Regions from separate parts of the Paenibacillus tritici genome, predicted to be linked through region 1. Evidence: predicted binding sites of a transcription regulator. Region 1 holds the regulator's gene; each other region holds the start of a gene.
What was found. Region 1 encodes Rex, which represses fermentation and respiration genes when NADH is low (regulators of the CRP and FNR family bind a similar motif). Its sites were predicted from a motif close to TTGTGAAATATTTCACAA; they were not measured.
Positions count from the first base shown of each region.

Region 2: KDC22_RS30995 (formate/nitrite transporter family protein) is a predicted target of Rex. The motif match lies at 1,088-1,105, and genes of this name have one in related genera.
Region 3: nirB (nitrite reductase large subunit NirB) is a predicted target of Rex. The motif match lies at 1,142-1,159, and genes of this name have one in related genera.
Region 4: KDC22_RS08745 (flavocytochrome c) is a predicted target of Rex. The motif match lies at 996-1,013, and genes of this name have one in related genera.

Region 1 covers NZ_CP073365.1:4,784,899-4,787,106, forward strand. The annotation lists gene KDC22_RS20695 (amidohydrolase) at 1-749, opposite strand, end outside; gene KDC22_RS20700 (redox-sensing transcriptional repressor Rex) at 736-1,389, opposite strand; gene dinG (ATP-dependent DNA helicase DinG) at 1,566-2,208, opposite strand, start outside.
Region 2 covers NZ_CP073365.1:7,201,625-7,203,832, forward strand. The annotation lists gene KDC22_RS30995 (formate/nitrite transporter family protein) at 160-987, opposite strand; gene KDC22_RS31000 (hypothetical protein) at 1,259-1,417, opposite strand; gene KDC22_RS31005 (YncE family protein) at 1,408-2,208, shown strand, end outside.
Region 3 covers NZ_CP073365.1:5,051,248-5,053,455, reverse strand. The annotation lists gene KDC22_RS21980 (hypothetical protein) at 320-1,006, shown strand; gene nirB (nitrite reductase large subunit NirB) at 1,263-2,208, shown strand, end outside.
Region 4 covers NZ_CP073365.1:2,074,413-2,076,620, reverse strand. The annotation lists gene KDC22_RS08745 (flavocytochrome c) at 1-974, opposite strand, end outside; gene KDC22_RS08740 (hypothetical protein) at 1,179-1,637, shown strand; gene KDC22_RS08735 (response regulator) at 1,784-2,208, opposite strand, start outside.

The DNA of each region.
Region 1 (2,208 bases):
GCAATCAGCGAAGGACGGGTGAACATCCCCAGCTTCTCCAGATGCGCTACCGGACGGAGTCCGTAGTCGGCAACATTCTGCTCCACTTCATGGCGCGTCTCGGACATATGGGTGTGCATCGGGAGATCCAGATCATGCGCAGCCTCTACAAATTTCACGAAAAACTCTGGAGGACAGGTGTAAGGGGCATGCGGCGAGAGCATCGTAGTAATTCTGCCGTCGGCCTTGCCATGCCAGTCACGGGCAAATGCAATCGCCTCTGCGAGCTTGGACTTCTGCTCCTCTTCCGGGCATAGCCCGATCACGCCGCGCATCAGCACAGCCCGAATCCCGGATTGTCCGGTCACTTCTGCTACCCGGTCCATATGATCATACATATCGAGGAAAGTCGTCGTCCCGCCCTTCAGCATTTCCAGCACGGACAACGAGGTTCCCCAATATACATCATCACCAGTGAATTTCGCTTCCATCGGCCACATCTTCTCCTGCAGCCAGGTCTGAAGCACCATATCATCACCGTATCCGCGCAGCAGCGACATTGCCGTATGCCCATGGGTATTCACAAGACCCGGCATGAACAGCAGACGGCTGCCGTCCACCACCCGAGCATTCTCTTCCATGACAGGCTCAGCTTCACCTATGTAAGTAATCAGATCGTCCTCAATGGTCATATACCCGCTTAGAACCGGCTTGTCACTGCCCGGAACCAGGAAACGGCCATGCTTGATTATCGTCTTATTGCTGCTCATCTTCGGTCTCTTCCTTTCCATCATGCAAATAATAGGCCAGGCTCTGCAGATCGGTGGTAAAGTCTGCGGCATGAATCCGGATATTGGCAGGAGTCTTGAGAATAACCGGTGCGAAGTTCAGAATAGCCTCGATGCCGGAGTCTACAAGAATATCAGCTACGTTCTGGGCTTCGCTGTCCGGTACGGTAATGATCCCGATGCGGATTCCCTGGGAACGGATCGTATCGCCGAGCTCTTCCATCGGCTGCACAACCAGTGAGTTGATCTGCTGGCCCACCTTCGGCGGGTAAGCATCGAAGACGGCCGTAATCTTCATCGTATCCTTCAGATAGGCATTGTAATTGGACAAGGCATGGCCAAGATTACCGGCGCCTACCAGAGCGACGTTGATTTGCTGGTCAAGCTTCAGGATATGACGGATTTTCTCGATCAGATAGGATACATCATAACCGATGCCTTTTCTGCCGAAATCACCGAAATAAGCCAGATCCTTACGGATCTGAGCAGGGTTCAGATCAAGCTTCTGGCCCAGCTCCTGAGAAGAAACGGTTGAGATTTCGCGTTTTTGGAGATCGTTCAGGAAACGCAGGTACACTGGAAGCCTGCGGACGACAGCCTCCGATATTTTATCCGATTTCATGTTTTCTCCTCCTAAAAGTTTGGATAGCATACGCTTCCTTGTATAACTTCGCTAAACTTGCCTCGAAAGCCAATTATAGGAACCGTGCCCCGCCGCCTGCCTGACTCAGCAGCTACAGCCGGGGCGCGGATCTTCAGGTTAACCATAACTTATTCATCATATCAATAGCAGAGGAATTAGGAAACCCCGCCTTCTTCCAGCCATTCGGCGATCCTCGGGACCATCTGATCCGTCAGCATATGCTCCATCTTGGGGCCGGGCAGAGAATACAGGAAGTATTTGCCATAATAAGATTCAATGACCCTGGTATCATATACAATAACGATTCCGCGGTCCTGCGCCGTGCGGACCAGCCGCCCGAAGCCCTGCTTGAAGCGGATGACGGCCTGCGGGACGGACAGCTTCATGAACGGATTCTTCTTCTGTGCCTGGAGCAGCTCCGACTTCGCCTCAGCCAGCGGATGATTCGGCGGCTGGAACGGAAGTCTGACGATCGCCAGGCAGGTCAAGGCTTCCCCGGGGATATCCACCCCTTCCCAGAAGCTGCTGGTCCCCAGCAGCACAGAAGCCGAGCTGTCCTGGAAGCGACGGATCAGCTTGCTCCGGCTGCCGCCCTCCACCCCTTGTCCAAGCACCGCGATATCCTGCGAGGCAAGCGCCTCCTTCAGCGGATCATAGACCTGGCGCAGCATCTTGTACGAGGTGAACAGCACCAGCATCCGTCCCCGGGTAGCTACAGCGGTCTCAGCAAGGGAATGCACCAGCGTGTCCACAAAACGGGCATCCCCTATACTTCCCTTGACGCTCGGGAAGTCACGG
Region 2 (2,208 bases), 2.4 Mb from region 1:
CACGGTGAATTTTGTTATGTCTGGAAGCGGAGCATCTTCTTATATTCACAAAAAAACACTCCCCGTCCTCCAAGCTCCCCGCAAAGCGGGACGCCGGAAAGCCAGGAAGTGCTTGGGTCAAACTATCACACACGCCGGTGTTAACCGGCTGATTCTTCTTTAAGCGTGTTTCTTCAGCCCTTGAGCGGGGATTCCTTCAACAGATGTTACAGCCGCCGGGTCCTTGCGCAGATAGGCCATCCAGTATGCGGCAGCCACGAAGATCGCGCCGCCCGTCAGATTGCCCAGCCAGACCGGAACGAAGTTGGCGGCATACTGTGCCCAGGTGAAATGTCCTTCAAAGATCGCAGCAGGGATAAGGAACATGTTAGCTACAACGTGCTGGAAGCCGATAGCCACAAACGCCATGGTCGGGAACCAGATACCGAGGATTTTGCCGCTGAAATTGTCTGCCCCATAGGAGAGCCATACCGCCAGAGCCACGAGCCAGTTACAGCCGATCCCGGAGATGAAGGCCTGCAGGAAGGTAGCATCAATCTTATGCTCCGCCATACTTACCAGCTTCTCCAGATACACACCATCAGATGTAAGGCCAACGATGTGACCGAAGAAATAAGCCACGAACAAGGCACCTGCCAGATTGCTGAGAGTAATCAGCACGAGGTTCTTAATGACTTCCCAGAACGAAATCTTCTTCGCAATAAAAGCCAGCGGCACCGCCATCATATTCCCTGTCAGCAGTTCCCCTCCGGCAAGCAGCACCAGGATCAGTCCGACCGGGAACACCGCCGCTCCGATGAAGTTGGCAATGGACCCCCACTCGGCAGGCGCACCTGCAATGACCCGAATATCCAGCAAAAATCCGAGCGCGATAAACGCTCCTCCCAAGAAACCAAGAATAAGTACAGTGCTGAGCGGATTATGCGCCTTCTTAACTCCGTTCTCAACCGTGACCTCAGCGATTCCCTGCGGTTTGTTATAAGCCATGATTCCTATCCCCTTCTAATTACTTAAAATTTGTTCCTTTATGCCATTGTAACGTGATCACAATCACATTTACGTGATAAAAGTCACTATCAGAAAAACAACGTGAAAGTTTTCACTGACATGTCAAATTTACCATAAAATCTGGTGGTGCGGTATACGCAGAAAACCGATGTCTCCCCTAAAGAGGCAGTTCTTCCTATGGGCATTCCTGATGGGAATCTATTATTCTTCGTTATTTACGCCCTTTTTTGCAGTCTGGCAGGACGTTATGCTAGTCGGGCTGGAGAATCCATGCATACCCTACAGCAGACTTCGGAGATGCGGCATCCGGATTCAATCCGGCGCGCCTGCCCATCTGACCAGCCGGTCCCTCGGGTCCGGGAAGTCCATCCGGTTCAATCCAGGAAAGGGGATTAATCCATGAATCCAAACAAGGCAGAAGCAAACAGCAGCAGGAAACTACCCTCACGCGATCCATATGTCTATGTAACTTATGAAATTGACTATCAACATGGCTATGTCGCCGTCATTGATCCTGTTGAAGCTCGGATCATCAAGCGGATTCAGGTAGGTGCCAACCCTGGCGCTATGGCCATGGACCCCGACGAGAAGAAGCTATTCGTAGCGAATACCCGTATCGGTTCGCTCTCCATCATTGATACGAGCACCCACAGCATTATCAATACGGTTCCTGTAGGCAATATGAGCTCCATTCCTGCCCGTCCCGTTGCTGTCCTCGTTGCTTCGAATGGCAAGAAAGCCTATGTAGCCAATTACGGAAATAAGAACGTTACGATTATTGATTCCCTTACGAATACGGTTTTGAAAAATGTGGATGTCGGCCCAGGCCGGCCTTTCGCCTTGGCCAGCAATGAGAATAGCTCCTATATCTATGTAGCCTGTAAGGTTGCCGATGGAAAAGATTATGTCGCCGCCATATCCATTGCGGATGACAGCGTTCATCCGTACGGGTCCCAATTTCAGCTTACCTTTGACACGGCACACAATCCGTTGGTCGTCCACCCGGATGGGCATACGCAAATCGCTCTTGGACAGACCGGTATGCTCATTTTTTATGCCGGTGAGCTAATGGGCGAGCCTACCACCTCAAGTTTGCTGGACAACACGGTATCCGGCGTCTACCTGGACAACAAATTATTGTTTTGCACCATGGAAGATAATAGAGGCTTTCTGAAACTATTTAATGACCTGGAAGTTGAT
Region 3 (2,208 bases), 270 kb from region 1:
CTTCCGGGAGATTAGCCGACCGCCCTTGTAAGCCTTCTATTGCTTCTGCGATTATAGCATGAGACCTAATAATATGGAAGAATATGCCGAAGATTGTTATTTACAAGCTTTCCGCAGGAATGCTCACTTCGGAAGCACCAGCAGTCACCGGATTTCTACCGCTAACAGCGGTTTGATCATGAAATCTGGTGGCAACAGCGGCCGGAGGCAAACATTCTCTGGAGTCATGGCAATCCCAGCAGAAATAATTTGAGAACCCTTCTCCTATGCGGTATTCTTAAACAGTCAGGGAGAATACATATGAAGGCGGTGCCGTGGAATGTCCACGAAATGGATGCGCTTGTTGCTGTGCCTTATCCTGCTTGCCACGGCAAGCGGCTGCGGCTTCGGATCAGGGAATACAGGGAGCAGTAACAGGGGCGAAGGATTAACTTTTTCCGTGCTGGTGGGTGAAAGTGAATTAGCCGGAAGCTCTGTCAGACTGCTTAACGAAGCCTATGTTAAAGGTATTTCAATAGTAGAGCTGTTCAAGAAGAGCGGCGTTGTTAGATTGGCAGCCGACGGGCACAGTATTCTTGAGGTGAATAAGGTTGCACTTGATCCGGGTATGAGCTGGGAGATCCAGGTGAACGGCAAAAGCATTCAAGAATTGAACACGATCGTAGAGCCGGGGGCAGCAATTGTTATAGCGGCAAGGCCGGCTGCGATAGGAACGGTGTTCTATCCTGTCATCATTACCGTGAACGGGGGGAGCGAGCAGCCTGAGCTGACGCATTCTCATGTTCTTCCCTTTGTAGAGGATATGTCAGTAAGAGCACTGATGAAGAACAGTGGAATGGTTAAGCTTGCGGATGATAACCGGACGGTACTCACTGTAATGGAATATACCCCGCTCAGCAGTGAAGAATGGAGGCTGAAGGTCAATGATAAAGCTCTGCTGGGAAATGGAGTGGACATGAAGCTGAAGCCGCAGGACAAGCTGGAGATTGCTCTGGTGTTGAGATAATGGAATAGAGAGTAGCGGATAAGCGGATTTCTGTGCGAAAAGGCATAGAGATCTGCTTATTTTAAAATATAAAAATCTAGTTGTTGCACACGATAACTTATCCTTTAAAAGAACCGGAAAAGCCGTTTTTACTTGTTGTGAAAAATTTCACATCTAGTGTGACTGGGGTCACACTTGCCATAGAATTTGGGGCAGTATAATTTCACTATGAGGTAAGTATTAGTAGAAACCAGAGTTTCTGAAGGAGGGTCTACCAGTGGCAGCGGAAAGAGAAAAGTTAGTGCTGATTGGCAATGGCATGGCGGGAGTAGGCACTATTGAGCAGATTCTAAAGCTGGGCGGGGCTTATGATATTACAGTCTTCGGCAGTGAGCCGCATCCCAATTATAACCGGATTATGTTGTCCTATGTACTTGAAGGCAGTAAAACCATTGAGGATATTATTCTGAATGACCTCGGATGGTATGAAGATAATCACATTACACTGCATACAGGAACAACAGTTGTCCGTATTGATGAGAATTCCAAACAGGTTATTACAGATACAGGGATGGCTGTTCCCTATGACAAAGCCATTATTGCAACAGGCTCGAATTCCTTCATTCTGCCCGTACCCGGCAGCACCAAGGATGGGGTCGTCGGCTTCCGCGATATCGCGGATTGCGATGCTATGCTGGAAGCAGCGAAGCAGTACCGCACGGCGGCTGTGATCGGCGGAGGACTGCTTGGTCTGGAAGCAGCGAAGGGTCTTGTCAATCTGGGCATGGATGTTACCGTTGTGCATCTGCTGGAGGATCTGATGGAGCGGCAGCTGGACCGCACGGCTTCATCCATGCTGCAGGCAGAGCTTACGCGTCAGGGTGTGAAGTTTGCCATGGGCAAACAGACTGTTGAGCTGACCGGCGATGAACGGGTTACGGGTCTGCGCTTCAGTGACGGCAGTGAACTGCCGGCAGAGTTTGTGGTTATGGCCGTCGGCATCAAACCTAACGTTCAGCTTGCTAAGGACAGCGGCATTACGGTTAACCGCGGGATCGTGGTTGACGATTACCTGCGGACCTCTATGGCTGATGTGTATTCCGTCGGCGAATGTACAGAACACCGGGGCACCTGTTACGGATTAGTAGCACCGCTTTTCGAGCAGGGCATGGTTCTGGCCAAGCATTTATCGGGAGTACAGACTCCAGGGTATGAAGGTTCGG
Region 4 (2,208 bases), 2.7 Mb from region 1:
ATGTAGGCCACCTTGCCGGACTGGGCCAGAATGTTCCGGGACACGACATCGCGGGTCAGCAGTTCATTCGTGAATCGTTTACCTTCGCTATTCACCAGAATCGCACCGTCTCCGCGCACGCCTTCGGTGATCAGCACGCCTTGACCCGGAATGGTAGTCGGATGAATCTGAATCTCCTTCATATCTACCAGCTTGGCCCCGATCTTCTCGGCCATTGTTGTTCCATCGCCCGTCGCGCCCGGATGGTTGGTAGTGGAGAACCCCTCAAGCTGCGGCTGGTAGCCCTTGATCATATCCATATTGGCTCCAAAACCGCCGGCCGCCAGAATCACGGAATTCGCGCTGATCGTATAATGCTTGCCTTCCTTATCCGTCACCTTCACTCCGGTAACCACGCCGTCCTTGTTCTTGACGATCTCATCCGCAGTCGTCTGCAGCCGCACATCAATCTTGTCTTCTTCCAGCTTCTTCTTCAGTGCAACCACTATGAAATTACCTGCCGCCTCTCCGCCCGCCGGACGGTGAATCCGGTTCACACTTGCCCCGCCTGCGCGGCCTACCTCAGACAGCTCGGCTCCGTTCTCCTTCAGCCATTCTACTGAAGCGGCCGCGCCATTCGTAAGCGTTCTGACCAGCTCCGGGTTGTTCAGGTTCTTGCCGCCCTTCATGGTGTCCTCATAATGCAGCTCAGGACTGTCGGTGATGCCCGCCGCAGCCTGATAAGGTGTGCCTGCGGCATTCAGCCCGCCTTCCGCGCGGACGGTGTTGCCTCCGAGCATAGGCATTTTTTCAATTAAAATAACCTTCGCACCCTGATTATGCGCTTCAATGGCCGCGGTCATTCCCGCCCCGCCGCCGCCGATAATAACAATGTCCGTAGACTCCCCTTTGTTACTGCTGCAGGCTGGCAGCGCCACCAGACTTGCCAGCAGCAACCCTGTGCCCAGCAGACTTGCCCATCTCTTTCGGTTCATTGATTGTTCCTCCAATTGTAATTGTGCATATTTTCACAATCATCATAACCTGAAAGAGACCGCCCTCCGCTATTAAGTGATTAAAGAAATAATATAGTGATTAAAGTAATAATAAAGTAAATAAAGTTAGTACATTTGCCCGGATGTGTTTATAGATTTATAATGGGGACTTACACGACTGTATTACTAGGAGGAGCAGAAACTATGGAAAAAAGCCAAAAATATATGCTTGCCGGAACGATTTTGGCAGCAGCAGGGGTCTCTCTGATCACCTATTCCGCAAACCGCTATACTTCATTCAAACGAGTCGTTGCCAGATCACTTACTCTGGAAGATATCGCTGCCCTGGAGATTACCCGGTTGTCTTCTGTTCCCGGTGAACAGAAGGATATTGTCGTTACTGAACCGGAAGCGATCAGACAGATCTGTGAGGATTTCTCTGACGTCCGCTTAATGAAATCAGCCAGAAATGTCAGCTCCGGCAGCAGGTACAGCTATTACATTACTATCGTACAGACGGACCGCAAGCAGCGCTTCGATATTATTCTGAAGGGTAAGCAGCATATGATTATCTATGACAATGATTTGAATAACCCTCACTTGAAGGCTTACAAAATTATGAACCCGTTCAACCCGCTGGCCTTGCAGCAGGCCTTCGAGTGATTCAGCGCACGCTTAGGTATGGCACAGCATAATTACTTCACAGCATTTCGCAACGGCTATGGAGTCATGGACCGCCTGGGGGCAACCTCGGGACAGCCGTGACTCCACACTATCCCCAGCTATCCTCATCGTTCCGTTCCACCCGCTTATAAGTACTTACTTATCCGTTCATACCCCTCCGGCTTCACCCTGTACATATAGACCGGTCTGCCCACCGCGCCGTAGCTAAGCTCCATTTCCAGAATCCCCGCTTCGGTCAGAAAAGCCAGATATTTGCGGACAGAGATCCGCGAGATCGGCGCATGGCTGCTGATATCCTCCGTGGAGAATACCGGACTCTCCAGCCGGTTGATCGTGCTCCAGATGCTGTCCAGTGTACCTTCAGCCAGCCCCTTGGGCAGGGCCTGCGGCAACAGAGCCGGCTTGTCCTCTTCGGTACCGAGCGAATGGCGCAGCAGCTTATCCAGTTGCTCCTGACTGAGATGCTCCTTGTGCATCAGCTGATAATCTTCACGGTACGCCGATAACGCCGCCTGGAAGCGGGCAAACTCAAACGGCTTGATCAGATAAT